Regions from separate parts of the Serratia plymuthica genome, predicted to be linked through region 3. Evidence: predicted binding sites of a transcription regulator. Region 3 holds the regulator's gene; each other region holds the start of a gene.
What was found. The regulator LexA, encoded in region 3, represses DNA repair genes until DNA is damaged. The targets are predictions, from matches to a motif close to TNCTGTATGTACATACAGNA.
Positions count from the first base shown of each region.

Region 1: a site for LexA is predicted at 6,964-6,983, ahead of dinB (DNA polymerase IV). Genes of this name have one in related genera too.
Region 2: a site for LexA is predicted at 6,016-6,035, ahead of JK621_RS09190 (metal-dependent hydrolase). Genes of this name have one in related genera too.

Region 1 is NZ_CP068771.1:724,214-734,693, forward strand. Features, by position in the region: gene JK621_RS03400 (Na(+)-translocating NADH-quinone reductase subunit A) at 1-73, shown strand, start outside; gene JK621_RS03405 (NADH:ubiquinone reductase (Na(+)-transporting) subunit B) at 77-1,318, shown strand; gene JK621_RS03410 (Na(+)-translocating NADH-quinone reductase subunit C) at 1,308-2,102, shown strand; gene JK621_RS03415 (NADH:ubiquinone reductase (Na(+)-transporting) subunit D) at 2,095-2,724, shown strand; gene nqrE (NADH:ubiquinone reductase (Na(+)-transporting) subunit E) at 2,731-3,327, shown strand; gene nqrF (NADH:ubiquinone reductase (Na(+)-transporting) subunit F) at 3,343-4,566, shown strand; gene JK621_RS03430 (FAD:protein FMN transferase) at 4,567-5,598, shown strand; gene nqrM ((Na+)-NQR maturation NqrM) at 5,606-5,833, shown strand; gene JK621_RS03440 (glycerophosphodiester phosphodiesterase family protein) at 5,862-6,758, opposite strand; gene dinB (DNA polymerase IV) at 6,998-8,059, shown strand; gene pepD (beta-Ala-His dipeptidase) at 8,110-9,570, opposite strand; gene gpt (xanthine phosphoribosyltransferase) at 9,896-10,354, shown strand.
Region 2 is NZ_CP068771.1:1,927,974-1,938,453, forward strand. Features, by position in the region: gene prc (carboxy terminal-processing peptidase) at 1-57, shown strand, start outside; gene htpX (protease HtpX) at 399-1,277, shown strand; gene JK621_RS09175 (MFS transporter) at 1,326-2,720, opposite strand; gene kdgR (DNA-binding transcriptional regulator KdgR) at 2,949-3,740, shown strand; gene JK621_RS09185 (L-cystine transporter) at 3,870-5,261, opposite strand; gene JK621_RS09190 (metal-dependent hydrolase) at 5,445-5,993, opposite strand; gene hxpB (hexitol phosphatase HxpB) at 6,515-7,180, opposite strand; gene JK621_RS09200 (YniB family protein) at 7,535-8,095, shown strand; gene JK621_RS09205 (fructosamine kinase family protein) at 8,134-9,003, opposite strand; gene JK621_RS09210 (GNAT family N-acetyltransferase) at 9,265-9,714, shown strand; gene JK621_RS09215 (metal ABC transporter permease) at 9,752-10,480, opposite strand, start outside.
Region 3 is NZ_CP068771.1:3,972,176-3,982,655, reverse strand. Features, by position in the region: gene JK621_RS18590 (quinone oxidoreductase) at 47-1,030, shown strand; gene pspG (envelope stress response protein PspG) at 1,338-1,556, opposite strand; gene dusA (tRNA dihydrouridine(20/20a) synthase DusA) at 1,711-2,721, opposite strand; gene JK621_RS18575 (tetratricopeptide repeat protein) at 2,925-3,458, shown strand; gene JK621_RS18570 (RNA polymerase sigma factor) at 3,509-3,997, shown strand; gene JK621_RS18565 (anti-sigma factor family protein) at 3,994-4,752, shown strand; gene zur (zinc uptake transcriptional repressor Zur) at 4,935-5,447, shown strand; gene JK621_RS18555 (CsbD family protein) at 5,563-5,772, opposite strand; gene dinF (MATE family efflux transporter DinF) at 6,093-7,427, opposite strand; gene lexA (transcriptional repressor LexA) at 7,646-8,254, opposite strand; gene JK621_RS18540 (diacylglycerol kinase) at 8,374-8,742, opposite strand; gene plsB (glycerol-3-phosphate 1-O-acyltransferase PlsB) at 8,892-10,480, shown strand, end outside.

The DNA.
Region 1 (10,480 bases), 2.2 Mb from region 3:
CGTTTGTCCGGGCAAGTATGAATATGCTCCGGTGCTGCGCGACGTGCTGACCAAGATTGAGCAGGAAGGATAACCGATGGGCCTGAAGAACTTTTTTGACAAGATCGAGCACCACTTCACGCCGGGCGGCAAGCTGGAAAAGTGGTACCCGCTGTTTGAAGCGACTACCACGGTGTTTTATACCCCCGGTCTGGTGACGCGCGGCGCTTCGCACGTGCGCGACGCCATCGATCTGAAACGCATGATGATTCTGGTGTGGCTGGCGGTATTCCCGGCGATGTTCTGGGGTATGTACAACGTCGGCCAGCAGGCCATCCCGGCGCTGCACCATCTGTACAGCGGCGAGCAATTGCAGCAGGTGCTGGCGGGCGACTGGCACTACCGGCTGGCGCAATGGCTGGGGGCGTCGCTGGCGGCGGATGCCGGCTGGGCCAGCAAAATGGTGCTGGGCGCCTGCTACTTTATGCCGATCTACGCCGTGGTGTTTCTCGTCGGCGGTTTCTGGGAAGTGCTGTTCGCGGTCATCCGCAAACATGAGATTAACGAAGGTTTCTTCGTCACCTCCATTTTGTTTGCGCTGATTGTGCCGCCAACGCTGCCGTTGTGGCAGGCGGCGCTGGGCATCAGCTTCGGCGTGGTGGTGGCGAAAGAGATTTTCGGCGGCACCGGGCGCAATTTCCTCAACCCGGCGCTGGCGGGGCGTGCCTTCCTGTTCTTCGCCTATCCGGCGCAGATCTCCGGTGACCTGGTGTGGACCGCCGCCGACGGCTTCTCCGGCGCGACGCCCCTGGCGCAATGGAGTGTGGGCGGGGCGCACAGCCTGAGCAACGTCGCTACCGGCCAGTCGATCAGTTGGATGGACGCCTTCCTCGGCAACATCCCCGGTTCGGTCGGCGAGGTTTCCACGCTGATGATCCTGATCGGCGGCGCGATTATCCTGTTTGGCCGCGTGGCCTCCTGGCGCATCGTCGCCGGCGTGATGCTCGGCATGATGGCTACCGCCTTCCTGTTCAACAGCATCGGCTCCGCCACCAACCCGCTGTTCGCCATGCCGTGGTATTGGCATCTGGTGTTGGGCGGCTTTGCCTTCGGCATGATCTTTATGGCCACCGACCCGGTTTCCGCCGCCTTTACCAACAAGGGAAAGTGGTGGTACGGCATCCTGATTGGCGTGATGTGCGTGTTGATCCGGGTGGTCAACCCGGCCTACCCGGAAGGCATGATGCTGGCGATCCTGTTCGCCAACCTGTTCGCGCCGCTGTTCGATTATCTGGTGGTGCAGGCCAACATCAAGCGGAGAAAAGCCCGTGGCGAATGAATCCAAAAACGACACCATCGGTAAAACGCTGCTGGTGGTACTGCTGCTGTGTCTGGTGTGTTCGGTCGTGGTGGCGGGTTCCGCCGTCGGCCTGAAGTCCAAACAGCAGGAGCAAAAGCTGCTCGACAAGCAGCGCAATATCCTCGACGTGGCCGGCCTGTTGCAGCCGAAGATGGAAGGTGAGCAGGTCAAGGCGCTGTTCACCCAGCGCATCGAACCGCGCCTGCTGGATTTGAACAGCGGCGAGTTTGTGGCGGGCAATGCGGCGGCGTTCGATCTGGCCGCCGCGCTGCGTGACGATGCCAAAAGCGTCGCGTTGTCGGCGGGCGAAGATCCGGCCGGCATCAAACGCCGCAGCAACCGGGCGGAGATCTATCTGGTGCGCGACAACGGCGGGGCGGTGAATCAAATCGTGCTGCCGGTCTACGGCACCGGCCTGTGGTCGATGATGTACGCTTTTGTGGCGCTGGACAGCGACGGCAACACGGTGAAAGGCATCACTTATTACGATCAGGGGGAAACCCCGGGTCTGGGCGGTGAAGTTGAGAATGCCGGTTGGCGCCAGCAGTGGATCGGCAAAAAGCTGTTTGATAACGACGGCAAACCGGCGATCCGCGTGGTGAAAGGCGGGGCGCGTCAGGGGGATGAGCACGGGGTGGACGGTTTGTCCGGTGCCACGCTGACCTCCAACGGTGTGCAGCACACTTTTGATTTCTGGTTGGGCGAGCAAGGTTTTGGCCCATTCCTGCAAAAAGTCCGTGAAGGAGCGCTGAAAAATGGCTGATTCCAAAGAGATTAAGCGGGTCCTGCTCGGGCCGCTGTTTGACAACAACCCGATAGCCTTGCAGGTACTCGGGGTGTGTTCCGCGTTGGCGGTGACCACCAAGCTGGAAACGGCGGTGGTGATGACCATCGCGGTGACCCTGGTCACGGCGTTCTCCAGCTTCTTTATTTCCCTGATCCGCCACCATATTCCGAACAGCGTGCGCATCATCGTGCAGATGGCGATTATCGCCTCGCTGGTGATCGTGGTCGATCAGCTGCTGCGCGCCTATGCGTTCGAGATTTCCAAGCAGCTGTCGGTGTTTGTCGGCCTGATCATCACCAACTGTATCGTGATGGGGCGCGCCGAAGCCTACGCCATGAAGTCGCCGCCGATTGAAAGCTTTATGGACGGTATCGGCAACGGGCTGGGTTATGGGGTGATCCTGGTGCTGGTCGGTTTCCTGCGCGAGCTGATTGGCTCGGGCAAGCTGTTTGGCATTCCGGTGCTGGATACGGTGCAAAACGGCGGCTGGTATCAGCCGAACGGCCTGTTCCTGCTGGCGCCGAGCGCGTTCTTTATCATCGGCCTGCTGATTTGGGTGCTGCGCACCCTGAAGCCCGCACAGATCGAAAAGGAGTAACGGCCGATGGAACATTATATCAGCCTGTTTGTGCGCGCGGTGTTCGTCGAGAACATGGCGTTGGCGTTCTTCCTGGGGATGTGTACCTTCCTGGCGGTGTCGAAGAAGGTGTCGACCGCCTTCGGTCTCGGCATCGCGGTGACCATCGTGCTCGGCATCTCGGTGCCGGCGAACAACCTGGTCTACAACCTGGTGCTGCGCGATGGCGCGTTGATGGAGGGCGTCGATCTGAGCTTCCTCAACTTCATTACCTTCATCGGCGTGATAGCAGCGCTGGTGCAGATTCTGGAGATGATCCTCGATCGCTTCTTCCCGTCGTTGTACAACGCACTCGGCATTTTCCTGCCGCTTATCACCGTGAACTGCGCCATTTTCGGCGGCGTGTCCTTCATGGTGCAACGTGACTACAACTTCGCAGAATCGGTGGTGTACGGCTTCGGCTCCGGCACCGGCTGGATGCTGGCGATTGTCGCGATGGCGGGGATCCGCGAAAAACTCAAGTATGCCAACGTCCCCGCAGGGCTGCGCGGTCTGGGCATTACCTTTATCACCACCGGGCTGATGGCGTTGGGCTTTATGTCCTTCTCCGGTGTTCAGTTGTAAAGGCGGGAAGAATCTATGGAAATTATTTTAGGCGTCGCGATGTTTACCGGCATCGTTATGGTGCTGGTACTGCTGATCCTGTTCGCCAAATCAAAGCTGGTGAACACCGGTGACATTGCGGTGGAAGTCAATGGCGATCAGGGCAAGAGTTTTAATGCGCCGGCGGGCGACAAGCTGTTGAACATGCTCTCCAGCCAGGGGATCTTCGTGTCCTCGGCCTGCGGTGGCGGCGGCTCCTGCGGCCAGTGCCGGGTGGTGATTAAAGAGGGCGGCGGCGATATCCTGCCGACCGAACTTTCGCACATCAACAAGCGCGAAGCGAAAGAAGGCTGCCGCCTGGCCTGTCAGGTGAACGTGAAGCAGAATCTGAAAATCGAGCTGCCGGAAGAAATTTTCGGCGTGAAGAAGTGGGAGTGCGAAGTTATCTCCAATGATAACAAAGCCACCTTTATCAAAGAGCTGAAGCTGAAAATTCCCGATGGCGAAGACGTGCCGTTCCGCGCCGGCGGGTTTATCCAGATCGAAGCGCCGGCCCATGACATCAGCTATGCCGATTTCGACGTGCCGGAGGAGTACCGCGGCGACTGGGACAAGTTCAACCTGTTCCGCTATCGCTCGGCGGTGAATGACACCACGGTGCGCGCTTACTCAATGGCGAACTACCCGGATGAAAAGGGCATCATCATGCTCAACGTGCGTATTGCCACGCCGCCGCCGCGTGCGCCGGACGTGCCGCCGGGCATTATGTCCTCCTATATCTGGTCGCTGAAAGCCGGCGACAAGGTGACCATCTCCGGGCCGTTCGGCGAGTTCTTCGCCAAAGACACCGACGCCGAAATGATCTTTATCGGCGGTGGTGCCGGTATGGCGCCGATGCGTTCGCATATTTTCGATCAGCTCAATCGCCTGAACTCGAAGCGCAAAATCACCTTCTGGTACGGCGCGCGTTCGCTGCGTGAAATGTTCTATGAGGATGATTTCAATCGGCTGCAGGCGGAGAATGAAAACTTCACCTGGCACGTGGCGCTGTCCGATCCCCAGCCTGAGGATAACTGGACCGGCTACACCGGCTTTATCCATAATGTTCTGCTGGAGAACTATCTGAAGCACCACCCGGCGCCGGAAGACTGCGAGTTTTATATGTGCGGCCCGCCGATGATGAACGCCGCGGTGATCAAGATGCTGAAAGATCTGGGTGTCGAAGATGAAAATATCATGCTGGATGATTTTGGTGGCTAAATGCGCATAGGGGAAAGGAAGGGCTGGATGACGGCGCTGGCGCTGGGCGCCACGTTGTTGTTGACCGGTTGCGGGCCGGAACAGGTGAATCTCGATGGCAAAACCATGGGGACGTCTTATTCGATCCGTTATGTCACCGGTGACGGCACGCCGTCGGCGGCCAGAATACGGGCTGAGATCGACAAACGCCTGGAGTTGGTGAACGATCAAATGTCTACCTACCGGCCGGGTTCGGAACTGAGCCGCTTCAACGCCAGCCGTGAGGTGGACAAACCCTTCCCGGTATCGGCCGCGACGACCGAAGTGGTGCTGGAGGCGCTGCGCATCAACCGCGTGACTGACGGCGCGCTGGACGTGACCGTCGGGCCGCTGGTCAATCTGTGGGGCTTTGGCCCGGAAGGGCGACCGGACAAGGTGCCGAGCGCTGCCGCACTGGAACAACGCCGCGCCTGGACCGGCATCGACAAACTGTCGGTGCAGGGCAACGCGCTGGTGAAACACATTCCGGAACTGTATGTCGATCTCTCGTCCATTGCCAAAGGTTATGGCGTGGATGTGATAGCCCAGTACCTGCAATCGCAGCAGGTGAAAAACTACATGGTGGATATCGGCGGTGAGGTGCGTACCCGTGGCCACAACGGCGAGAAAAAACCCTGGCGTATCGCCATTGAGCGGCCGACGGCCGGCGTGGAGCAAAAAGCGCAGTTGGTGATTCAACCGGGCGAGATGTCTATCGCCACCTCGGGGGATTACCGCAACTACTTCGAGCAAAACGGCGTGCGCTACTCGCACACCATAGATCCGATCACCGGCCGGCCGATCCATCATCATCTGGTTTCGATCACCGTACTGAGCCCGACCTGCATGGCTGCCGACGGTCTGTCGACCGGGCTAAACGTGCTGGGGCCGGAGCGAGGTATGGCGTTGGCCAACCTGATGGGGATCCCGGTGTTCATGATTGTGAAAACCGCCAACGGATTTGAAGAGCGTTACTCCGAGGCGTTTAAACCCTATCTGAAAAAGAGCTCATGAGGCCGCTATGTTGACGGTATTTATCGCCACCTTCGTGCTGTTTCTGCTGGTTATCGGCGGCATGTCGCTGGGCTATGTGTTCAAGCGCAAAAGCCTGCAGGGCAGTTGCGGCGGCATCACTTCGCTGGGGATGGAAAAGGTTTGTGACTGCCCGGAGCCTTGTGATGCGCGCAAGAAGCGCGAAGCCAAAGCGGCGCTGCGGCGGCGGCAGTTGGAAAAACACCGCATCCTGTAATTGAAAACCCGGCTTGTACCGGGTTTTGTCATTTGGCCTTGCGGAAGTTTTTTGCGTCGGCCGGTGAGTTGACCATCACCCCGTCTGCCCCCAGCGCCAGTGCCTGCTGGTATTCCGCTGGTGAATTGACGCCGAACAAAATGATATGCGCCGGGCCTTGCGAACGGAAACAGTCGATCGACTCTTTATCCCAGATCAGAAACGCTTTCGAGCGCCCTTCGCCCAGAGTGTATTTTTCCACCACTTCCACTTCACGTTTCAGCTCCAGCCCGTACCAACGCGGTTGTTGATTATCCGCTTTCAATTCGCACTGGTGCGCCATGGCGACATTGGCCAGCAGGGTGCGGGTTTCGTCGCGGCTTTCAAAGCGTTTGACCTGCGGCGGCAGCGCCTGCAGGTATTTGGCATCGGTAGAATACACGCGGGTGCGGTTCAGGCTGTCGGTCTTCTCCAGCGTCGCCAGCAGCGCTTTGCCGAATTGCGCCGGGTCGGCGTCCGGCGACTTGATATCCAGATAGAAGGTCACCTTGGGGAAAGCCTCCAGGATCTGGTCCAGGCGCGAGATGCCGATGCCCTTGCCGCGAAACGGATGCGTTTCACCTTTTGCGAATGACCAGCCGGCGTCCACTTTAGCCAGTTGATCGGCCGTATGGGCGGAGACCGGCCCTTGCTCGTTGGTCAATGCGTTGAGATCGGAAGGGCGGTACAGCACGATCGCGCCGTCTTTGGATTGTTGCAGCGTGATCCAAATGGCGTCGGCGCCATTTTTCAGAGCAGTTTCAATGGCGATGCGGGTGTTTTCCGGCGCGTCTGCGGTGCCGCCGCGGTGGGCGATAATGGCCGGGGCATGGCCGACAGCGGCGCCTGACGCCAGCGAAACCAGCGACAGCGTGGAGGCCAACAGCAAATGAGAAAACCTGATCATGCGAGATACCTTATATGCTATATCCGTCGTCTTTCAGGCGGCAGCCTGGTGAGCGGCGACATGAAATCCATAGGGAATAAGAATGAGAGAGCGTGAGTCAGCGGAGATCATACTATTGAAAAATTAAGCTTTTTTAACAACGCGGAAATATCTGGCGCAAACGCCGTTTTCTCCCTACCCGCCGAGTCTTGAGCTTTCGATTATTGGCTGTATACTTATACAGTGTTATTGGAGGCGCGATGCGTAAAATCATTCATGTCGATATGGACTGCTTCTTCGCGGCGGTAGAAATGCGCGACGATCCCAGCCTGCGCGATATTCCGTTGGCGATCGGCGGCAGTGCCGACCTGCGCGGGGTGATTAGCACCGCCAACTATCCCGCACGCCGCTATGGCGTGCACAGCGCCATGTCGACGGCGATGGCGTTTAAACTGTGCCCGCATCTCAAACTGTTGCCGGGCCGTATGGCGGCGTACAAGGAAGCCTCGCTGCACATTCGCGAAATCTTTGCCCGCTACACGCCACTGATTGAACCTCTGTCGTTGGACGAAGCCTATCTGGATGTGACCGACTGCAACCGGTGCAACGGTTCGGCGACGCTGATCGCCCAGGAAATCCGCCAGGCGATTGCCGAAGAGCTTAACCTCACGGCCTCTGCGGGCATCGCGCCGATCAAGTTCCTCGCCAAAATTGCCTCAGAGCTGAACAAACCGAACGGACAATACGTCATCACGCCGGCGCAGGTGCCGGATTTTTTGCGGCAACTGCCGCTGAGCAAAATCCCGGGCGTGGGCAAAGTGACCGCCAAACGGTTGGAAGACGTGGGGTTAATCACCTGCGCCGACGTACAGCAGTACGATCTGGCGTTGCTGCTCAAGCGCTTCGGCAAGTTTGGCCGGGTGCTGTGGGAGCGCTGCCAGGGAATAGACCTGCGCGCAGTCTCGTCGGAAAGGCTGCGTAAATCGGTAGGGGTGGAGCGCACGCTGGCGGAAGATATTCATGATTGGGAAGACTGCGAGGCGTTGATCGTCGACAAGCTCTATCCCGAGCTGGAAATGCGGCTGCGCAAGGTGAAACCGGATCTGCATATCGCGCGCCAGGGCGTGAAGCTGAAGTTTCAGGATTTTCAGCAAACCACTCAGGAACACGTCTGGCCGGTGCTGAATAAAGACGATTTGCTCAACGTGGCGCGGCAGGCATGGCGTGAGCGACGGGAAGGCCGTGGCGTGCGGTTGGTCGGCTTGCACGTAACGCTGCTGGATCCGCAGCTTGAGCGGCAACTGTTGTTGCCGTGGGAATAAAAAGGCCGGCGAGAGGCTAGCCTTTTACCGTTAAACGCTTAATTACGCGATTACGCGCGCTCGGGGATGGCTTTCAACAGCGCGGTCAGCAGCTTCCAGTACAGGCCGACGCTTTCGATATGAACCTGCTCATCCGGCGAGTGTGGCCCGGTGATGGTTGGCCCAATCGACACCATATCCATGTTCGGGTACGGCTTTTTGAACAGGCCGCATTCCAGACCGGCGTGGATCACCATGATGTTCGGCGTCTTGTTGAACAGATCCTGATAGATCTCGCGCACCAGATGCATGACCGGTGAGTCCGCGTCCGGCTGCCAGCCAGGGTAGCCGCCTTTTGGCGCCACTTTGGCGTTGGCCAGTTGGCCCAGCGCGGTCAGCATCTCGACCACGTAATCTTTGCCGCTGTCGATCAGCGAGCGGATCAGGCAGATGATTTCCGCTTCGTTCTCGCTGGTGGTGACCACGCCAACGTTCAGCGAGGTTTCCACCACGCCTTTTACCGCGTCGCTCATGCGGATAACGCCGTTTGGCGTAGCGTTCAGCAGGGCCAGGAAACGCTGCTGGCTGTCGGCGGTCAACGCCTGAGAGGCGCTGGTCACCGGCTCCAACAGCACGGTGATGTTCTTCTCTTTGGCGGAAAGCTCGTTTTGCAGCGTGCTCAGGAAGGCCTGGCTCAGCGCTTTCAGCGCGTCGGCTTTTGCCGCCGGTACGGCAACCACCGCAGAGGCTTCACGCGGGATAGCGTTGCGCAGGGTACCGCCGTTCAGATCCAGCACGCGCAGGTTCAGCTCTGCGGCATGAGCGAACAGGAAGCGCGTCAGCAGCTTGTTGGCATTGCCCAGGCCCACGTGGATCTCGGCGCCGGAGTGGCCGCCTTTCAGGCCCTTGAGGGTCAGCTTCAGCGTCTGATAGCCGGCCGGTACCGCTTCGCGCTGCAACGGCAGGGTAGTGATGAAATCAATACCGCCGGCGCAACCCATGTAGATCTCGCCTTCTTCTTCTGAGTCGGTGTTGATCAGGATATCCGCCTGCAGCCAGTTAGGCTGCAGCCCGAATGCGCCGTCCATGCCGGCTTCTTCGGTCATGGTCAGCAGCACTTCCAGCGGGCCGTGTTCGACGCTGTCGTCAGCCAGCACCGCCAACGCAGAAGCCATGCCGATGCCGTTGTCGGCGCCCAGCGTGGTGCCGCGCGCCTTGATCCACTCACCGCTGATATACGGCTGAATCGGATCCTTGGCGAAGTCGTGCACGGTGTCGTTATTTTTCTGCGGCACCATATCCAGGTGCGCCTGCAGGGCAACCGGTTTACGGTTTTCCATGCCTTTGGTGGCCGGCTTGCGCAGCAGGATATTGCCTACCTGATCGCGTTCGGCATGCAGATTCTTCTCTTTGGCCCACGCGAGGATGTGCTGCGCCAGTGCTTCTTCATGATAAGAAGGATGCGGAATAGAGCAGATTTTGGCAAAAATATCCCACAGCGGCTGTGGTGAAAGTTGAGACAATTCAGACACTATAGGTCTCCTGTGACAGCATTCTCAGCATGGCGTGAATGCCGCTCGGTTAGGGTGGATTGGCATCGGTGCGTTTTTTGGCACGATCTCCAGAGAATATCACTTTATTCAGGGGCGCGCGCGTACCCTATTGCACTGTTTAAGGGGGATAATACACATATCTGACGTGCGATTGCTTGTTTATGCAGGATCAATCACCAGACGAAATACTTATGATTTCCACAGTACAACTGGTATTCGGCTCAACCAGTCTCTATAATCTCGCGCAACCTTTTTTCCCCTGATCACGAGTAAGCCACACCATTGCTGGCTGGGATACCATTTTATGAGCGAAAAATACGTTGTTACCTGGGACATGCTGCAAATGCAAGCGCGCAAACTGGCTCACCGCCTGCTGCCTGCTGACCAATGGACGGGAATTATTGCCGTAAGCCGCGGCGGCCTGGTGCCGGCAGCCTTACTGGCGCGCGAATTGGGCATCCGCCACGTGGATACCGTCTGCATTTCCAGCTATGACCATGACAACCAACGCGAAATGAAGGTACTCAAGCGCGCCGAAGGCGACGGCGAAGGCTTTATCGTGGTCGACGATCTGGTGGATACCGGCGGCACCGCGAAAGCGATCCGCGACATGTACCCGAAAGCGCATTTCGTCACCATTTTCGCCAAGCCGGCAGGCCGCCCGCTGGTGGACGACTATGTGGTCGATATCCCACAGGATACCTGGATCGAGCAGCCGTGGGACATGGCGGTGACCTTCGTGCCACCGATCGGCGGCCGTTAATCCCCGCTCGCGCCAGTAAAACGCCCGGTTATGCCGGGCGTTTTCGTTTCTGATTTTCGCCCCTAAATAATTGGAGTTGCATCACAACAAAACCAAGGGTTTTGTTGAACAGTGCTTGCGCTGGCC
Region 2 (10,480 bases), 2.0 Mb from region 3:
CTGGATCTGGCTCACCTTGAACAGGCGCAGCCAACCCAGCAGCCGGCGGCGAAGTAACGCAGTCGGGTAAATAAAAAACGCACCTTCGGGTGCGTTTTTTGTTAGGTGCCGCTGAAGGCACATTGAGGCGTTAAGCACTCTGTGAAGCAATGATGAGCGAACTGACTCTACCTCGGGCGTTTGAATAATAAACGCGACTGATTTGCCGTCAGAAAAACCACCGCCTTGTGCAACAATCGTTTACAATTTGAAAAGCCATGCTGGAATGCCGATTTTGTAAAGTTTCGTATTTTTAGTAGGTTAATGGCGCGCAACTCTTGAAACTGTGACGAATGCCCATACGATCTAGGGTATCCAAAGCAGCGTTTTGTTAACATTTATGAGGAAGTAAACATTTTATGATGCGTATAGCTCTGTTCCTGCTCACCAACCTGGCGGTGATGTTGGTTTTCGGGCTGGTGCTCAGCCTGACAGGAATCCAATCCAGTAGCGTTCAGGGCCTGATGATCATGGCCGGTCTGTTCGGTTTCGGCGGTGCGTTTGTCTCACTGCTGATGTCCAAATGGATGGCGCTACGCTCCGTAGGCGGGGAAGTGATTGAACAGCCGCGTAACGAAACCGAAAACTGGTTGCTCGAAACGGTGCGCCGTCAGTCGCAGCAGGCAGGCATTGCCATGCCGCAGGTCGCTATTTATCACGCACCGGACATTAACGCTTTCGCCACCGGCGCACGCCGTGATGCCTCGCTGGTTGCCGTCAGTACCGGCCTGTTGCAAAGCATGAGCAGGGATGAAGCGGAAGCGGTTATCGCGCACGAAATCAGCCACGTCGCCAACGGCGATATGGTCACCATGACGCTGATTCAGGGTATCGTGAACACCTTCGTGATCTTTATCTCTCGCCTGATTGCACAAGTCGCCGCCGGTTTCCTCGGCAACCGCGACGGTGAAGGCGAAAGCAACGGCAACCCGATGATTTATTTTGGCGTGTCGATGGTGCTGGAACTGGTGTTCGGCATTCTGGCCAGCATCATCACCATGTGGTTCTCACGCCACCGTGAGTTCTACGCCGACGCAGGCTCCGCCAAACTGGTGGGCCGCGAGAAGATGATTGCAGCGTTGCAGCGTCTGAAAACCAGCTACGAGCCGCAGGAAGCGGGCAGCATGATGGCGTTTTGCATCAACGGCAAATCCAAGTCGTTCAGCGAACTGTTCATGTCGCACCCGCCGCTCGATAAACGTATCGAAGCGCTGCGTTCAGGTCAGTACCTGAAGTAACGCTGAGAAGGTTAAAGACCCCGGCTTGCCGGGGTTTTTTTATGCCTGCTATTTGGCTTGCGGGCTGTGTTCTGCCTGCTCCGCGCGCGGTTGGGTGATACGCAGGCTGCTGACCGCGGCCGCCAGTGTGGCGAAGGTGCCGGCCAGGATAAGCGAGGCGTGCGTACCTGAAGTGGGGAACAGGTTGAACATCAGCGCCACCAGCGCGGCGCCGGAGGTTTGTCCTAACAGGCGGGCGGTGCCTAGCATGCCACTGGCACCGCCGCTACGGTTGCGGGGCGCGGCAGAAATGATGGTGTGGTTATTCGGCGACTGGAATAGTCCGAAGCCGGCGCCGCACAGCACCATGCGCCAGATGATGTCCAGATCCGACGGGTTATGCGGCAGCAGCGCCAGCAGGAACAGCCCCAGGGCAAACACTCCCAGCCCGATACAGCCCAACAGCCCGGCGTGAACGCGCTCCACCAGTCGCCCGGCGATCGGCGCCATGACGATAATCGCCAGCGGCCAGGGCGTCAGCAGTAGCCCGGTAGCCACCTCATCGCGGCCCAGCGTGCTTTGCAGAAAGAACGGCAGCGAGACCATTGCCAGCATTTGCGCGGTGAAAGAACAGATGGAGGTGCCCATCGACAGGGCGAAAATAGGGATACGCAGCAGGTCGACCGGCAGCAACGGAAACTCTTGTCGCAGCTGGCGGCGGACGAAGAAGAAGCCGATAACCAGCAGTACGGCGATCTCGCTGAATATCAGCGTCAGGCTCTGCCCCTGGGCAAAGCCGCTGATGGCGGTGATCAACAGCCCGAAGGTCAGGGCGTTCATCGCGGCGCTGGTCGGGTCAAAACGCTGATTGCCGCTTTTCTGGCTGTTGCCGGGCAGGAACTTCATTCCCAACACCAGCGCCACAATGCCAATCGGCAGGTTGATGGCGAACAACCATTGCCAGGACGCCACGGACAGTATCGCCGCCGCCACCGTGGGGCCCGCCGCCGAGGAAAAGGCGACAATCAGTGAGTTGATGCCCATGCCGCGCCCGAGAAAGCGCTGCGGGTAGATAATGCGGATCAGCGCAGTGTTGACGCTCATGATGGCGGCGGCGCCAAACCCCTGAAGCACGCGGGCAATGGTCAAGGTTGCAAGCGAATCGGACAGGGCGCAAAACAGCGAGGTAATGCTGAACACCAGCAAGCCGGCCTGATAGATGCGGCGATAGCCAATCAGGTCGCCGAGCGAGGCCAGCGAGAGCAGTGAAATGGTGATGGCCAACTGATAGGCGTTAACCACCCAGATCGAACTGGCCGGGCTGGCGTTAAGATCGCGTGCGATGGTGGGCAGCGCCACATTGGCGATCGCACCGTCAAGCACGGAAACGGTAATGCCCAGGGCGATGGCGAGGATGGCCCCATAGCGTTGCGGGACGGGGAGGCCGTCAGTACAAGAACGCATGTTGATCTCGAAGGTATTAATACGGGGGAGTATTAACATGCTAATCATATTCGGCGGAGATTGCACCTGCACTGGCCGGCTCAATTGTAATAACCGATGAGAGTGGGCCTAATCCATTCATCTTATGGCATTTTCCTTGGCTCCATTGCGTGGCCTCAGGGCTTGCGCGTATACTGAAACCCTTGTTCAAATTTCTTAAAACAGAAAAAGCTGAGTAGGATATTTACCATGGCTAACGCAGATCTAGATAAACAACCGGATTCTGTTTCATCAGTGCTGAAAGTGTTCGGTATCTTGCAAGCGCTGGGCGAGGAACGCGAGATCGGCATTACCGAGCTTTCCCAACGGGTCATGATGTCCAAAAGCACCGTCTACCGTTTTCTGCAGACCATGAAGTCGCTGGGCTATGTTTCGCAGGAAGGGGAATCGGAAAAATATGCGCTTACTCTCAAGCTGTTTGAACTCGGCGCCAAGTCGCTGCAGAACGTCGATCTGATCCGCAGCGCCGATATCCAGATGCGCGAGTTGTCGAATCACACCCGTGAAACCATTCACCTCGGGGCGCGGGATGAAGACAGTATTGTCTACATCCATAAAATCGACTCGATGTACAACCTGCAGATGTATTCGCGCATCGGCCGTCGTAACCCGCTGCACAGCACCGCCATCGGTAAAGTGCTGCTGGCCTGGCGCGATCGTGCTGAAGTGGAACAAATCCTGTCGCAGATTGAATTTACCCGCAGTACTCCGAATACCCTTACCAGCGCCGCTGAGCTGCTGTTGGTGTTGGATCAGGTGCGCGAGCACGGAGTGGGCGAAGACATTGAAGAACAGGAAGAGGGGCTACGTTGCATTGCGGTGCCGGTATTCGATCGCTTTGGCGTGGTGATCGCCGGGCTTAGCATCTCGTTCCCCACGATCCGTTTCTCCGAAGATGCCAAGGCGGATTACGTTAAACGCCTGCATACCGCCGCACGCAACATTTCCGAGCAAATGGGCTACCACGATTACCCCTTCTGAGCCTGCCGGCGTTTGATGCGTAAAGGCGTGCCGTTCACGGAAGCAGCCTTTATCCTTTAAATGAACCGCTATCGCAGACATAAAAAAACCGGAGCATCGCAGCCCCGGTTTTTTTATTGCGGACGACACTTACTGGTGAGCCAGTTCCACTTCGTCTTCGCTGTCCATAATGTTTTTGTCCGTCTGCTTCATCAATTGGCTGGTGACGGTGCCGGCGGTCATTGAACCGCTGACGTTCAGCGCGGTGCGGCCCATGTCGATTAGCGGTTCGACCGAAATCAGCAGGGCGACCAGCGTGACCGGCAGGCCAAGCGCAGGCAGCACAATCAATGCGGCGAAGGTGGCGCCGCCGCCGACACCGGCAACGCCGGCGGAGCTGACAGTGACGATACCGACCAGCGTGGCGATCCACACCGGATCCAATGGGTTGATGCCAACGGTTGGGGCAACCATAACCGCCAACATTGCCGGATAGAGGCCTGCACAACCGTTCTGGCCGATGGTGGCGCCGAACGAAGCGGAGAAGCTGGCGATGGATTCCGGAACGCCCAGGCGGCGAGTCTGCGCTTCAACGTTCAGCGGAATGCTGGCGGCGCTGGAGCGGCTGGTGAAGGCGAAGGTGATGACCGGCCAGACCTTGCGGAAGAATTTCGCCGGGTTAACGCCGGTGAAGGCCAGCAGCAGGGCGTGTACCCCAAACATGATTGCCAGACCGAGGTAAGACGCCACCACGAAGCTGCCGAGTTTGACGATGTCGTGGATGTTGGAACCGGCCACCACTTTGGTCATTAACGCCAGCACGCCGTACGGGGTCAATTTCATCACCAGACGTACCAGCTTCATCACCCAGGCTTGCAGGGTATCGATAGCCACCAGCACGCGCTGGCCTTTCTCTTTATCGTCTTTCAACAATTGCAGCGAAGCCACACCCAGGAAGGCCGCGAAAATCACTACGCTGATGATCGAGGTCGGGCTGGCGCCGGTCAGATCGGCAAACGGGTTTTTCGGCACGAACGACAATACCAACTGCGGTACGGTCAGATCCGCCACTTTACCGACGTAGTTGCTCTGGATGGCCGCCATGCGCGCGCTTTCTTGCGTGCCTTGCACCAGGCCTTCTGCGGTCAGGCCAAACAGGTTGGTCACCAGCACACCCACCAACGCGGCGATAAGCGTGGTGAACAGCAGAGTGCCGATAGTCAGGAAACTGATTTTTCCCAGTGAAGAGGCATTATGCAGCTTGGCGACCGCGCTCAGAATTGAGGCGAATACCAGCGGCATTACGATCATTTGCAGCAGTTGCACATAGCCGTTACCGACAATGTTGAACCAACTGATGGATTCTTTCAGAACCGGGTTATCCGAGCCATACACCAGTTGCAGGCCCAGGCCGAACACTACGCCCATCGCCAGGCCGACCAGCACTTTTTTCGCCAGGCTCCATTGCTTATGGCGGGTTTGCGCCAACAGCAAAAGGAGGGCGACAAAAACCACCACGTTAATTACCAGCGGAAAATTCATCCCCAATGTCTCCAATCATTTTTCTTATATAAAAACGGCTAAGCACCAAAATGTAACGATACGAAATATCGTAACAGTTTGCGCAACGGCTCACTTATATCCAAATGGAATTTGATATAACTTCGAATATGAATTTGTTTGATTAATATACTTTGTGAATGTTTTGTGGGCGATTTTTTGTGATTACAGTCTGATATTTTTGATTTGTTCAAAGTAGGACTGCACTGGAATGGTGCAGTCTCCCTGCCAATAGATGGCGAAAGCTACCAGACACAGGCACAGGGCGCGCTCCAGCTGGTTGCCTTTCTGAGAATTTAGCACCGGCAAACGGAAACGCCAGCGACAGGGCCAAAGCAACGGCACGCCGGCAGGGGTGAGCATGTCGGCCAACAGGTGGCTGAAATAGCCAATGATCATGGCATGCAGCACGTCGGGTGGAATTGGCCAACTGCGTGGCACGTCTAACTGGAACAGCGCCATACCGCCGACGATCGCCAGCAGGCTGTGGGTGAAACCGCGGTGCCCAAAGGCGCGGGAGATGGGAATGGCGATCCAGCGCAGGCGTTGGCCCAGCACCGATTTGGGGTGATCGATATCGGGCAGCAGTGAGGTCAGCAGCGCGGCAGGAATGATGTGCCACCAGTCCCCGCTGGCCAGTTCCGGCGTCACTTCGGCCTTCTTGGCGAAAATCGCGCAAGCGACAGAGAAAATAAGATGTCCTTCCGCGGTCATGCTGCTGTTGTTCCGGCTGGTAAACTGTTAATTTATCCAGTATATGGGAAAATTAACAGTAGCGGAAGCGGTTACCCTGTAACTAATTGTTTATTTTCCCCGGTTTTACAACGAGTTGTTACGTGACAGGATTATATATTGCGCGTTTGTGGAACCGCGGCGGTAAAAAAGGGCACCGGCCGGGTGCTGCGCAGCCATTACAGGGGAAAGGGGATCCGCGCAGTTCACTGACGGCAACATGGTCCATATCGCCAAAGAACTGGTTCTCAATGCCTCTTAGACTCAAGAAATGCGGGAGAAAGCGCCGAACGGCAGGGTTGCGCTGCGTGGCAGTGACAGCGCTCGCCGGCTACCCGGCGCTTTCTTGATGTCCCAGCATAGAGATGGCGGTACGTTTATTCAATAAAAATGAAATAATGTTTTATTTATTTTTTGACCTAAGGCAGAGTTTTGAACGTTAGCGGGGGACGCTGAAGATAAAAGAGAAGCAGGGCGGCAGCGGGATAACGCCGCCGCGAAGATTAGGCCAGATGCTCGGGTGTGAGCTGTTCGAGGGTATCGAGCTTATGGTCCGCCAGTGCCCAGCGCGTGTCGTGGCGATACTCTGGCGCCGGGATGACGATTGAACGCATTCTCGCGGCCTTGGTGGCAATCATGCCGTTGAACGAGTCTTCCAGCGTGATGCAGCGCAACGGATCGCTGCCGAGACGTTCAGCGGCGATCAGGTAAACTTCCGGGTGCGGTTTGCTGTAAGGCAGATATTCGGCGGACACCAACTGGTCGAAATATCCCGCCAGATCGAACATCTTCAACACTTGTTGTTGCATGTGCAGTGGCGATGCGGAGGCCAGGCCAATATTCAGATCCCGGCTGCGGCATAGTTCCAATGCCTGTTGCACGCCCGGCAGCAACGGCCGTTTTTCATGCACCAGTTCAATGGCGCGTTCGATAATCCGCGCAGAGACGTCCTCCAGAGAAACGCCTTGCCACGGCATGGCCTGATACCACATTTTTACCACCAGATCGATGCGCAGCCCGAGGGTGTCCGGCAGTTTATGGCGGTCAGACAGATCCAGCCCCAGTGCGCCAAAGATATCCAGTTCCGCCTGTAGCCACAGAGGTTCTGAATCGATCAACAAACCGTCCATATCAAAAATAGCGGTTTCAATGCGTTGCGAATAGGCCATTAGCGATTAACTCCTGCCGGCGTCGGTGAATGTATCCGTCACTTTATCATCGCCAGGAACCAGACTAAAATTTTTGCCCGCCTGTTTGCGCCGCATTCGCTTTAGGTGCCTTGTCGAAACGCAGTATCGCCAGCATCCACGGGTGAAGGGCAAAACAGAAAACAACGCCTTTCCGAACGATTGAAGTAACGCTATAGCCTTTTAATGTGAATGCATTGTCGCCGTTAAGTTGTTGAAAACGGCCAATCCCGGCTACGCTTGTAGCACCGCAAGGCTAAAGAAAACGGTGGGCGAGTTTCAGTAACTACAGGTAGACTTAGCCAATTACGGTTACGTCGCTTACAAGGGGAACACATGACGTATCAACAGGCTGGGCGCATCGCCATTGTAAAACGAATTCTTGGCTGGGTGGTTTTCATTCCCGCGTTGCTGTCGACGCTGATCTCGCTGCTGCTGTTTTTCTATCAACACAGTGAGAAGACCAAAGGCATTAATGCGGTGATGTTGGATTTCGTCCACGTGATGGTGGATATGGTGCGCTTCAATACGCCGTTCCTGAATATCTTCTGGTACAACTCGCCGGTGCCGGACGTCGCGAGAAGCCTGTTCAGCGGCGCCAATCTGATGTTTATCATTATCTATTTTTTGATTTTTGTCGGGTTGGCGTTACAGGCATCAGGCGCGCGTATGTCGCGCCAGGTGAAGTTTATCCGTGAAGGCCTGGAGGACCAGATGATTCTCGAACAGGCCAAGGGTGATGAAGGGCATACGCGCGCACAACTGGAAGAGCGCATTACGCTGCCACATCACACCATTTTTCTGCAGTACTTCCCCCTGTACGTCTTGCCGGTGGTGATCGCGGTCATTGCCTGGTTCGTCATCAGGTTGCTTGGTCAACTGGCCGGCGCGGCTTAAGGCGGGGCCAGGTCAAGGCGCTGCATAGCGCCTTGATACTAGCGAGCTTGAGGGCGCAGCAATGCTTCTACCGCACGCTGCGCCTTGACCAGATGCTGGCCACCAAACAGATTGCTGTGGTTAAGCAGATAATACAGCTGATACAGCGGTTGGCGTTCAATAAACCCATGCTCCAACGGCCAGACGCTCTGGTAACCGTCATATATCTGCGGCGGTAGCTCAGGGTATAGCGGCAGCATCGCCAGATCGCATTCGCGATCGCCCCAGTAGCTGGCGGGATCGAACAGGATCGGGCCGTTGGTGGTCATGCCGCAGTTGCCCGGCCACAGGTTGCCGTGCAGCAATGAAGGCTGCGGCTGATGGTGCTGCAGGCGCAAATACACCACGTCGATGATTTCATCAATATCGCCAAAGGTCATGCCTTTTTCCGCCGCCAACTGCAGTTGCCAGCCGATGCGTTGTTCGGCAAAGAATTCCGACCAGCGGCGTTGCCAGGCGTTGGGTTGCGGAGTGGTGGTCAGATCGTTATCGAAGTCGAGACCGAACTGCGGCTGTTCGCTCCATTTGTGCAGATGGGCCAGCTGTTGGCCGAGGCAATGGGCGCCGTGGGCGTCGAAGGGTTTCAGCGGCTGGTATTCCAGCAGCAGGAAGCTGTAGTCACGATCGCTGCCGACGCCATAAACCTGCGGCACCCGCACGGTTTTACTGCGCGCCAGCAATGCCAGTTGATCGGCTTCGGCGGTAAAGATCGGCAGCATTTCGCGGGCATCGCATTTGACAAATACCTCGTTGTCACCGTAACTCACGCGCCATGCCGGGTGGATTTCTCCCCCGGGCAGTTCAGTTCTTTCGCGGATTTCTGCGCTGCCAAGATGTTCACTTAACAGACGGCTAACGGCTTGCCACATGGTACACCCCCTCTGTGTTGCCTGCGAATTCATTAGGTTAGCGTCTTTACCGTTGCGAAAACACGACCTGGCGCACACTGGCACCAACGGAAGGCGATTTTTTCGCCACCGCGTTTGCTCAAAGTATATACGCTATTGATTAATTTAAGCACTGTGCATGTTGCAACTTGGTGGTATGGGGGTGATGTTTATTAGGCTGATTGCACATGTCGCGACAGTAGAAACTTTGGATGGTTTTCATTATCAATGAGATGAGAAGAAATGGAGCAAAATCAGCAATGGCAACGCGGTGAATACCTGATCACCAGTGATAAAAGTGATTTAAATATTGTCTTTACGCATGCTTTTTTGACCACTTCAACGTGGGCGACCGGTATCTCGCTGCAGACGGTGCAACAGTCAATCGACAACAGCCTGTGTTTCGGTTTGTACCATCAGCAGCAACAAATTGGCTTTGCCCGTCTGGTGACGGATTACGCCACTTTCGGTTATCTGTGTGATGTCTTTGTCTCCCCGGATTATCAGGGGCAGGGGTTAGCGCGTTGGCTGATGGATTGCACGTTGGAACACCCTGTGCTGCAACGGTTGCGACGGATTATGTTGGTGACTGGCACTGCACCCTGGTTGTACCAAAAAGTGGGTTATGAAGCGATTAATCGTGAGGATTTTGTCTGGCATATTGTTCGGCCGGATATCTACCAGCAACACTAATATGAAGTGGCGGTGCAATGACGCACCGCCACCCATTTTAGTGTTTATCGCTGAGTAAGCCCTCTTCGTGACGTTGTAACGGTTTGAGTTTGCTGTAGAGCAGGGCGATAACAAACGCAATTGCCTGAACGATCACAATACAGGGGCCGGTCGCACCGTCGATGTGAAAGCTTACCAGGGTGCCGAGCACGCAGGAGAATACCGACACCAGCGTCGCGATGATCAGCATGCGATCGAAACTGCGGCAGAGCATAAAGGCAATGATGCCAGGGGCTATCAGCATCGCAATCACCAGAATCACCCCGACTGCTTGCAGAGAAGCGACAATGGTCAGCGCCAGCAGGCACAGCAGCCCATAATGCAGCAGTTTTACCGGCAGACCTATGACCCTGGCATGGCCGGGATCGAAACAGTAGAGCATCAGATCTTTACGTTTTAGCAGTACCACCACCAACGTAATGCCGGCAATCAGCAGCGTTTGCTTCAGCTCGGCGTCGGTAATGCCCAGCATATTGCCGAACAGGATGTGGCTCAGATGCTGGTCGGTATCGACACGGGAAAACAGCACCAGCCCGAAGGCGAACATGCCGGAGAAAACGATGCCCATTACCGTGTCCTCTTTCACCCGGCTGTTCTCTTTCAGATAGCCGGTGGCCACTGCGCAGAAAATGCCGGAGAAAAACGCACCGATCACCACCGGGATGCCAAGCACGAACGCCACGACGATGCCGGGCAGCACCGCGTGCGAGATGGCATCGCCCATCAG
Region 3 (10,480 bases):
ACTAAAACGCGTAGGGTGAAATCAGACACCCCAATGAGGTAATGAAATGGCAAAGCGCATTCAGTTCTCCGCCACCGGCGGCCCGGAAGTGTTGCAATACGTTGATTTTACACCTACAGATCCAGCCTCCGGTGAGGTCCAGGTTGAGAATAAGGCGATCGGCATCAACTACATCGATACCTATATTCGCAGCGGTCTCTACCCGCCCGCCAGTCTGCCAAGCGGGCTGGGCACCGAAGCGGCCGGCGTGGTGATCAAGGTGGGCGCCGGCGTCAGCGCGGTCAAACCTGGCGACCGCGTGGTTTACGCTCAGTCGTCACTCGGCGCCTACAGCGACATTCACAATGTTTCGGTGGATAAAGTGGCAATACTGCCGCATAACCTGAGCTTTGAGCAGGGCGCCGCCTCGTTCCTGAAAGGGCTGACGGTACATTATCTGCTGCGCCAAACCCACGAAGTGCAGCCGGGCGAAGTGTTTCTGTTCCATGCCGCCGCAGGCGGCGTCGGGTTGATTGCCTGCCAGTGGGCCAAGGCGCTCGGCGCGAAGCTGATCGGCAGCGTCGGCTCCGACGAAAAAGCCGAACTGGCTAAACGCGCCGGTGCCTGGGCGACCATCAATTACCATAAAGAAGATATCGCCCAGCGCGTGGCTGAACTGACGCAGGGCGAAAAAGTCGGCGTGGTGTACGATTCGGTGGGTCAAAGTACCTGGCAGGCTTCACTCAATAGCCTCAAACGCCGTGGGCTGATGGTCAGCTTCGGCAACGCCTCCGGCCCGGTAACCGGCGTCGATCTGGCGCTGCTGAACCAGAAAGGTTCGTTGTACGTCACCCGCCCTTCGCTTAACGGCTATGTCACTAACCGCGACGAGTTGCAATTCGCCAGCAATGAACTGTTCTCGTTGATCGGCAGCGGCGCCATCAAGGTCGACGTAAAAGAAGAGCAAAAGTTTGCGCTGGCCGATGCGCAGCGTGCGCATGAAGTGCTGGAAAGCCGCAACACCAGCGGTTCAAGCCTGCTGATCCCCTGAGCCCCCAGGCAAAAGAAAAGGGCTCCGTAAGGAGCCCTTTCTATGTACTGCATTTGTAGGGGTAGAGCAGAGTCCGCCAGAGACAGGGGGTTGCTTCAGCAACGCTCGTATTGGGTATTATTGTCTCTTGCGGTGATGAAATAGGTCGCATCGCTGCATCGACAAGTATCCTACCAGCCCCTAAATGCAAAAAACACGCTTAATGTGCCGCATTCGCATTTAAAACGCCAAGGTGTGATCGCCGCCCCATTCACGATACATTCGTTACGCAAATTTCAGCGTGACTGTCTGATTACTCGACAAAAAATCAGTAACGGCGTATTTGCGGCTTCTGCATCGAACGGTATATCCAGACGCCCACCACGGCCAAAATCAACCAGGGCAGCAGCTTTATCACCATCGCAAACAGGCCGCCCAGCAGCATAAATGCCGCCGCGACCAGTAACGCGGCGAACACGCCCAGCAGCGAAATTCCGGTCACCATCAGCATCACTACAAAGCCAACGAGAAAGAAGAGTTCTAACATGATTGCTCCTTCGCAAAAAAATCTCTGCAGGAGTATTACAAGATGCATGCCAGAACGGTGGAAAAGATAAGCAATTGAAATATAAAAAAAGGCAAACAGCGGAGCGCTGAATGCCTGATGAAAAGGACTAACTGTTAGTCAAATTCTTTGCGTATTACGCCACTTCGGTACGCGGCAGACGAACCAGATCCAGCGCAGCTTCCACCACGCGCGCATCGGCACCCGGTTTGTGGGCGTTCTCGCTCAAATGGCGACGCCACTGGCGCGCACCCGGCACGCCCTGGAACAGGCCGAGGATATGGCGGGTGATATGCCCCAAATAGGTGCCGTTCGACAGCTCGCGTTCAATATACGGATACAGCGACTCGATAATCGCCACGCTGTCCATGACCTCGCTCTGGCGGCCAAACAGCTCGCTGTCGACCCGCGCCAAAATGCCCGGATTCTGATAAGCCTCGCGCCCCATCATTACGCCATCCAGATGCTCCAGATGCTGCTTGGCTTCTTCCAGCGTTTTCACACCGCCGTTAATGGCGAGAGTCAGCTGCGGAAAATCCCGTTTCAGTTGGTACACACGCGGATAGTCCAGCGGCGGCACCTCACGGTTTTCTTTCGGGCTGAGGCCGGACAACCAGGCCTTGCGCGCATGGATAGTAAACATGTCGCACTCGCCGCGCCCGGCGACGGTGGCGATAAAATCGCACAGAAATTCGTAGCTGTCCTGGTCGTCGATGCCGATGCGGGTCTTGACCGTCACCGGGATCGACACCACGTCGCGCATCGCCTTGATGCAGTCGGCGACCAGCGTCGCCTGCCCCATCAGACAGGCGCCGAACATACCGTTCTGCACGCGATCGGACGGGCAACCGACGTTGAGGTTAATCTCGTCGTAGCCGCGCTGCTCGGCCAGTTTGGCACAGTGCGCCAGCGCAGCCGGATCGCTGCCGCCCAGTTGCAACGCCACCGGATGTTCTTCTTCGCTGTAGGCCAGATAGTCGCCCTTGCCGTGAATAATCGCGCCTGTGGTCACCATTTCGGTGTAAAGCAGCGTTTCTTTGGTCAGCAGGCGATGGAAGTAACGGCAATGACGGTCGGTCCAGTCGAGCATCGGCGCGATGGAGAAACGATTGGCGGCATATTTTGAGGCGTGGTTGTCTGTCGTCATGCTGAGTTACTGGCTACCTGATTCTGTCTGGGATTCAACGAACGGCGTACTGCCGCAAACGGCTATTATAACGACAATCGGCGGCGTTGGGAAAACCGCCGTGCCATCAGGCCAAAAAGAAAAAGAAAAACGAATAAAAACGCCGCTTCAGGTGTTCTCTCACCAAGGGGACAATTCGTCTCCCTTCCAATGAGGAAAAAACCATGAACAGTTTCGTTAAACGCCTGTTGCTGCCCGTGATTGCCGGCTCTCTGCTGTTTTCCGGCGCGGCCATGGCAATGGGGGGAGACGGCAGCGGCCAAACCACGCCGACCTGCCCGAAAGGCCAGATATACGACACGAAAACCAAGACCTGCATGGTGGATAAAAGCAGCATGATCGGCGACAACGATCGGGCGAACTATGCCTATGCGCTGGCAAAAAGCGGCCGCTATCAGGATGCTCTCGACGTGCTGAACACCCTGAAAAACCCCAACACCGCCGTCGCGTTGAACTACCGGGGTTACGCCACCCGCAAGCTCGGGCGCACGGATGAAGGGATAAGCTACTATTTAAAATCAGTGGCGCTCGACCCCAACTACCCGAAAGTCCGCGAATATCTGGGCGAGGCCTATATGGTGAAAGGCCGTCCGGACCTGGCGAAAGAACAACTCACGGTGATCCAGTCACTGTGCGGCACCGGTTGCGAAGAGTACCGCGACCTGGCGGCGGCCATAGATCACCATCCCGAATCATAAGGCAGCAAGGCCCGGAGGCGAGCATCAGCAACGACGCAATCCGCAACGAAATCGGCCAGTATCTTTCCCGCCTGTGGCGCTATGGTTTAGTGCTCTCCCACCGGCGGGATATCGCCGACGATTTGGTTCAAGCCACCTGTGTGCGGGCGCTGGAGCGCGCCGCACAGTTTACTCTGGGCTCGCGCATGGATCGCTGGCTGTTTTCGATTCTGCATTCCATTTGGCTGAACGAAGTCCGTGCCCGGCATATCCGTCAGGGGCAGGGTTTTGTCGACCCCGACGATCTGGCCGGCGAGGAAAACGGCGAAGATACGATATGGGCCAATGAGGTGATGCAGCGGGTCAATCGCTTGCCGGAGGCGCAGCGCAATACGCTATTTCTGGTGTATGTGGAGGAGCTTTCTTATCGGGAAGCGGCCGAGGTGCTCGGCGTCCCCATCGGCACCATCATGAGCCGCCTGGCAGCGGCACGTCTACGGCTTGCGAACGACAGCGTGCTGCAACCCCATATCCCGCAGTCAAAAGGAGAACGATCATGAGCTCATACTATACTGCGGATGAACTGCTGGTCGCCTATCTGGATAATCAACTGGATCCCCAGCAACGTCGCAGCCTGGAACAGCGCCTGGTCGACGAACCGGCATTGGCCGACCGTTTGTCGCTGCTGGAGCGCAGCAATCTGCCGTTCAAACAGGCGTTTGCCCCTTTACTGGATGAGGCCCCGGCGCAACGGCTCCAGGCCAGATGGCCACTTGCCGCTCCTGCCCCGCAACGCGGCGTCAGCCGCCGTGCCCTGATTGCCGCTGCCGTCGGTTTTCTGGCGCTGGGTGTCGCGGGCGATCGCGCCTGGCTGCAGGCGAATCAGCCAGAAGACAACTGGCGCGGCCTGGTGGCCCAGTACATGGCGCTCTATACCCCGGAAACGCTGGCGGGCTTCGACAGTTCCCCAGCGCTACTCGCCAGCCAGTTGCAGCATACCGGTGAACGGCTGAACATTGCCCTCCCCGCTCCCAAACTGGCATTGAACGGCGCAGAGCTGAAAAATGCCCGCGTGCTGGCTTACGACGATCGTCGCATTGCTCAGTTGACCTGGCTGGACGCACAATTTGGCCCACTGGCGCTGTGCATCATTCAGCAACCGGGCAAGCCGGAGGCCGCACAAAGCGAACGGCGCCAGGGGATGAATGTGGTGTATTGGGCCGATGGCAGCCACAGCTTTATGCTGATTGGCCATAATCCGGCGGCGGAAATGACCATGCTGGCGGGGCGCCTGCAACGCTCACTTTCCGTCTGAGAGAAAATGGGCGTTGCTCACCGCGCAGGCGTCGGTATAGAGGCTGATTTTCCTCTTTTTTCAGGCGCGCAAACGCTGCCCCTGCCCCCCGTCACATCCTTATCAGCGGAAAAGGGTGCGACTCTCGGCGATTACGCTTAATCATGGTAAAATCGGTTTTTTTACGTACCGGGATATTTGCCATGAACTCAAGCACCCAGGAAAAACTGCTGGCGCAGGCTGAACAACTCTGCCAGCAGCGCAATGTGCGGCTGACGCCGCAGCGGCTGGAAGTGTTACGCCTGATGGCACAACAACCCGGTGCCATCAGCGCTTATGACCTGCTGGATCTGCTGCGCGTGGCTGAACCGCAGGCTAAACCGCCAACGGTCTACCGCGCGCTGGATTTTCTTTTGGAACAAGGATTCATTCATCGGGTGGAGTCGGCCAACAGCTATGTGTTGTGCCATCACTTCGAACAACCGATGCATACTTCCGCGCTGTTTATCTGCGATCGCTGTGCTCAGGTAACGGAACGCACCACCGAAGGGGTCGAGGAAACGCTGCAAAAGCTGGCGAAAGAGTCGGGTTTTGTGCTGCGCCACAGCGTGGTGGAAGCGCATGGCCTGTGTTCAGACTGTGTTGAGGTAGAGGCCTGCGACAGCAAGCATGATTGCGGCGAGCACGATCACAGTATCGCCATCAAGAAGAAATAAATGACGCGGGGTGGGTCAGGCACTTCCCTGTACCTGTGGCCGTGGCGTTAAGGGGATGAAAAACGCCAGGCCGGCTACGGTCGCTTACGGCCACCGTCCGCTGTGGCCCTGCTCGCTACCAGCGATACTTGTTGTGGTCTTCCCAGGATTTAACTTCTTTCTCGGCCGCCTCTTTCTGGTAGCCATAACGTTCCTGGATTTTACCGACAAGCTGTTCGCGTTTCCCTTCAATGACCGTCAAATCGTCATCGGTCAGCTTGCCCCATTGTTCCTTCACTTTTCCTTTAAACTGTTTCCAGTTACCGTCGGCTTGATCTTTGTTCATAGTCTCTCCGTTAACCTGTGCTAAATCAGTTTGACACTGTGCTGACAGGGCGTCTAACCCAGCAATTTTTATGGTCTATTACCGCTAACCAAAGGGATGCCACCCCCCATTAATTTAGCCAGCAACATGATTAAGTGTAGACGCAGATAACGAAAAAATAATAAAAACCAGAATAAAAATCCATTAACAAACATTTAAACAGAAAAATACGCCAACAAACAAAGCACTACCCGAATGGAGCGGCGCTTCGAAATATGTAAGCAAATACAAATAAAAACATAAGATAAATTACTTAATAGTCGGTAAGGCTCACTGGCTTATCACAGCGTAAACCAGGTGCCGTGCAGCCGGTGACGGTGCCAGAACCAGCCCAGCGCAATGCCCCGCAGCGACAGAAACACCGCCAGCGCCAGCCATAATCCGTGGTTGCCTAATACAGGGACGGTAAACAACGTCAGGCCGAAACCGACGGCCGCCACCGCCATGCTGTTGCGCATTTCTGCGCCGCGGGTAGCGCCAATAAACATGCCATCCAGCAGATAGCACCACACTCCCACCAACGGCAGCACCACCTGCCACGGCAGATAATGGCTCGCCAGCGTACGCAGTTCCGGTAAAGAGGTTAGCGCTGCCACGATATGCTGCCCGGCAAAGGCATACACCACCCCAAAAGCCAACGCCACCAGACAAGCCTGGCGACATGCCGCGCGCCACACCTTGTGCAGTTGGCTGTCGTCGCGGGCGCCATAGGCATGACCGGAATGCGCCTCTACCGCGTAGGCAAAACCGTCGAGCGCGTAGGCAGTGAAAGTCAGTAAATTCATCAGCACTGCGTTTACCGCCACCACGTCGCCGCCGAGCCGGGCGCCGAAGATGGTCAGCGAAGCAAAACACAATTGCAGCAACAATGAACGCAACATAATGTCGCGATTCAGCGCCAACAGGCGCCGCAGATTACCGCGCCAGGCCTGGCGCAGCATCGGCGCTGAAATACCGCGTACGCGCATCACCCGCCAGGCAAGCCATAGCCCCAGCAACAACGTGGCATATTCAGAGATGGCGGTGGCTATCGCCGCCCCCTGCACGTTCCAGCCCAACCCCACCACCAGCCAGATATCCAGTAAGATATTCAGCAGATTGCCGATAATCAGCAAGATCACCGGCGCACGCACGTATTGCACCCCAAGCAGCCAGCCCAGAATCACCATATTGGCCAGCGCTGCCGGCGCGCTTAACCAGCGGATCTCGAGGAAAAGCCGCGCCTGCTCCAGCACCGCGCCATCGCCGCCCACGATCTGCAACGCCATGCCGATCAACGGATGCCGCAGCAGCACAATCGCCAGCCCGGCCAATACCGCCATCAGCAGCGGCTGCATAAAAGCGCGCGCCAGTGCCGGCGGATCCTGCGCACCGAGCGCCTGCGCCGCCAGCCCGGTAGTGCTCATGCGCAGGAACAGCAGCAGCATAAACAGGAAGCTGGTAGCCATGGCGCCAATCGCAACGCCGCCCAGATAGGTAGAACTGTCCAGGTGGCCAATCACCGCCGTATCCACCAACCCCAGCAGCGGGACGGTAATATTGGAAAAGATCATGGGCAACGCAAGGCGCCATAGGGCTTTATCAGTATCGCTGGTGAAGGCAGAAAGCAGGCGCATAGTGAAATGTTCCCGTGGATACCCTTCATCTTTCAAGGTGCAGATGTGTTGGCTACGCGCGATCACCCCGGTCACTTACTTGAGTAAGCTCCTGCGGATTCTCTCGCTGGACGCCTTCCCGCGCCTTGAAATCTATTGGGTATTACATTGAAATCAGAAATGATATCGCCCCAGAGCTGGGGCGATTTAAATCAGGGGACGACGTTCAGGCGGGTGGGTTAAATCCAGTCGCCATTGCGGATCACGCCGACCGCCAAGCCTTCAATGGTGAAATTCTGCTGACGCAGATCGACCACGATAGGCTGGAATTCGCTGTTTTCCGGCAGCAGTTCAACCACATTGCCGTGCTTTTTCAGACGTTTGACCGTCACTTCGTCTTCAATACGCGCCACAACCACCTGGCCGTTACGCACGTCCTGGGTTTTATGCACCGCCAGCAGATCGCCGTCGAGAATGCCGATATCACGCATCGACATGCCGTTGACCCGCAGCAGGAAATCCGCGCTCGGTTTGAACAGGGAAGGATCCACCTTATAGTGCCCTTCGATATGCTGCTGCGCCAGCAGCGGTTCACCGGCGGCCACGCGGCCAATGAGCGGCAAACCTTCTTCATCTTCCATCAACAGGCGAATACCGCGTGAAGCGCCGGAGACGATCTCGATCACGCCCTTGCGCGCCAGCGCTTTCAGATGTTCTTCTGCAGCATTTGGCGAACGGAACCCCAGACGCATGGCGATCTCGGCGCGCGTTGGCGGCATGCCAGTTGACGAAATATGATCGCGAATCAGATCATAGACTTCTTGTTGTCTGGTAGTTAATGCTTTCATTCCGCCCCCTGTTTGTTTATACAGTCTTGCTGTGAGTATATACAGGTAAGCGCGGCTTGGGAACCGAAGAATGAATAAAAATCAGGGATTAGCGTCCCCGCCGCAATGAAGCATTCCACTCAGACAAAGTGCTGCCACAGTACAGAACCCCAGACAAACAGCGCCAGTACGATCGTCAGCGTTACCGCCGCCGACCCCATATCTTTCGCGCGGCCGGAAAGCTCGTGGTGTTCCGTACCCACCCTGTCGACAATGGCTTCAATCGCGCTGTTCAGCATCTCGACGATCACGACCAACAGTACCGATCCGATCAGTAAAATGCGCGCTATCGCACCCACATCCAGCCAGATCGCCAGTATGATAGCCAGCACGGTCGCCACCAGTTCCTGGCGGAAGGCGGCTTCGTGCTGCCAGGCAGCAGAAAAGCCTTTGTATGAGTAGCCGGCGGCTTTAATAATACGGGTCAGGCCGGTTGCTTGGTTTGCCATGTTTTTTAGTGCCTTTCACAGAGGTAAGTCATAATTATAGAGCTTGGGTCAGGAAACTCTCCCGGCTCCCGGTTTTCCAACACCACAGATCTGCTACCCGGTTTCTGGTATGCTTGCGGCGCATTGCTAACAAGAGGCTTCACGTTGTTATGTCAGGTTGGCGTAAAATTTATTATAAATTATTGAATTTACCACTCAAATTGTTGGTAAGAAGTAAGGTTATCCCTTCAGATCCGGTCACGGAGTTAGGGTTGGATCCCACACGACCGATTTTGTATGTTTTACCTTATAATTCCAAGGCGGATTTGCTGACGCTGCGCACCCAGTGCCTGGCGCAGGATTTGCCCGATCCCCTCAATCCGCTGGAGATAGACGGCACCGTACTGCCAAGCCACGTGTTTATCCACGACGGCCCGCGCGTATTCCGCTACTACACGCCGAAAGAAGAATCGGTAAAACTGTTTCACGACTATCTGGATCTGCACCGCAGCAATCCGGATCTCGATATTCAGATGCTGCCGGTTTCGGTGATGTTCGGCCGTTCTCCGGGCCGCGAAGGTCACGGCACGCCGCATCTGCGCTTGCTGAACGGCGTTCAGAAATTCTTCGCCGTGCTGTGGCTGGGCCGCGACAGCTTCGTGCGTTTCTCCAACACCGTTTCACTGCGCCGAATGGCGACCGAACACGGCACGGACAAAATTATCGCGCAGAAACTGGCGCGCGTGGCGCGCATGCATTTCTCGCGTCAACGTCTGGCCGCCGTCGGCCCGAGCCTGCCGGCCCGCCAGGATCTGTTCAATAAGCTGCTGGCCTCCAAAGCGATCGAAAAAGCGGTCGAAGACGAAGCGCGCAGCAAGAAAATTTCCCACGAAAAGGCCCAGCAGAACGCCATTGCGCTGATGGAAGAGATCGCCGCCGACTTCTCGTACGAGACGGTGCGTCTTTCCGATCGCGTGCTGAGCTGGACCTGGAACCGGCTGTATCAGGGCATCAACGTCACCAATGCCGAGCGCGTGCGCCAGTTGGCGCAGGACGGCCACGAGATCGTGTATGTGCCGTGCCACCGCAGCCATATGGACTACCTGCTGCTGTCCTACGTGCTGTATCACCAGGGCCTGGTGCCGCCGCACATCGCCGCCGGCATCAACCTCAACTTCTGGCCGGCCGGGCCGATCTTCCGTCGCCTGGGCGCGTTCTTTATTCGCCGCACCTTCAAAGGCAACAAACTGTACTCGACGGTGTTCCGCGAATACCTCGGCGAGCTGTTTACCCGCGGCTACTCGGTGGAATACTTCGTCGAAGGCGGCCGTTCCCGTACCGGGCGCCTGCTGGAACCGAAGACCGGCACCCTGTCGATGACCATTCAGGCCATGCTGCGCGGCGGTACTCGCCCTATCACGCTGGTGCCGATCTACATCGGTTACGAACACGTGATGGAGGTAGGTACCTACGCCAAAGAACTGCGCGGGGCGACCAAGGAAAAAGAGAGCCTGTTGCAGATGCTGCGCGGCCTGCGCAAACTGCGTAATCTCGGCCAGGGTTACGTCAACTTCGGCGATCCGCTGCCGTTGACCGCCTATCTGAACCAGCATGTGCCGCAGTGGCGCGAATCGATTGACCCGATCGAAGCCCAACGTCCAAGCTGGCTGACGCCAACGGTCAACGACCTGGCGGCCAAGATTATGGTGCGCATCAACAACGCGGCCGCCGCCAATGCCATGAACCTGTGTTCCACGGC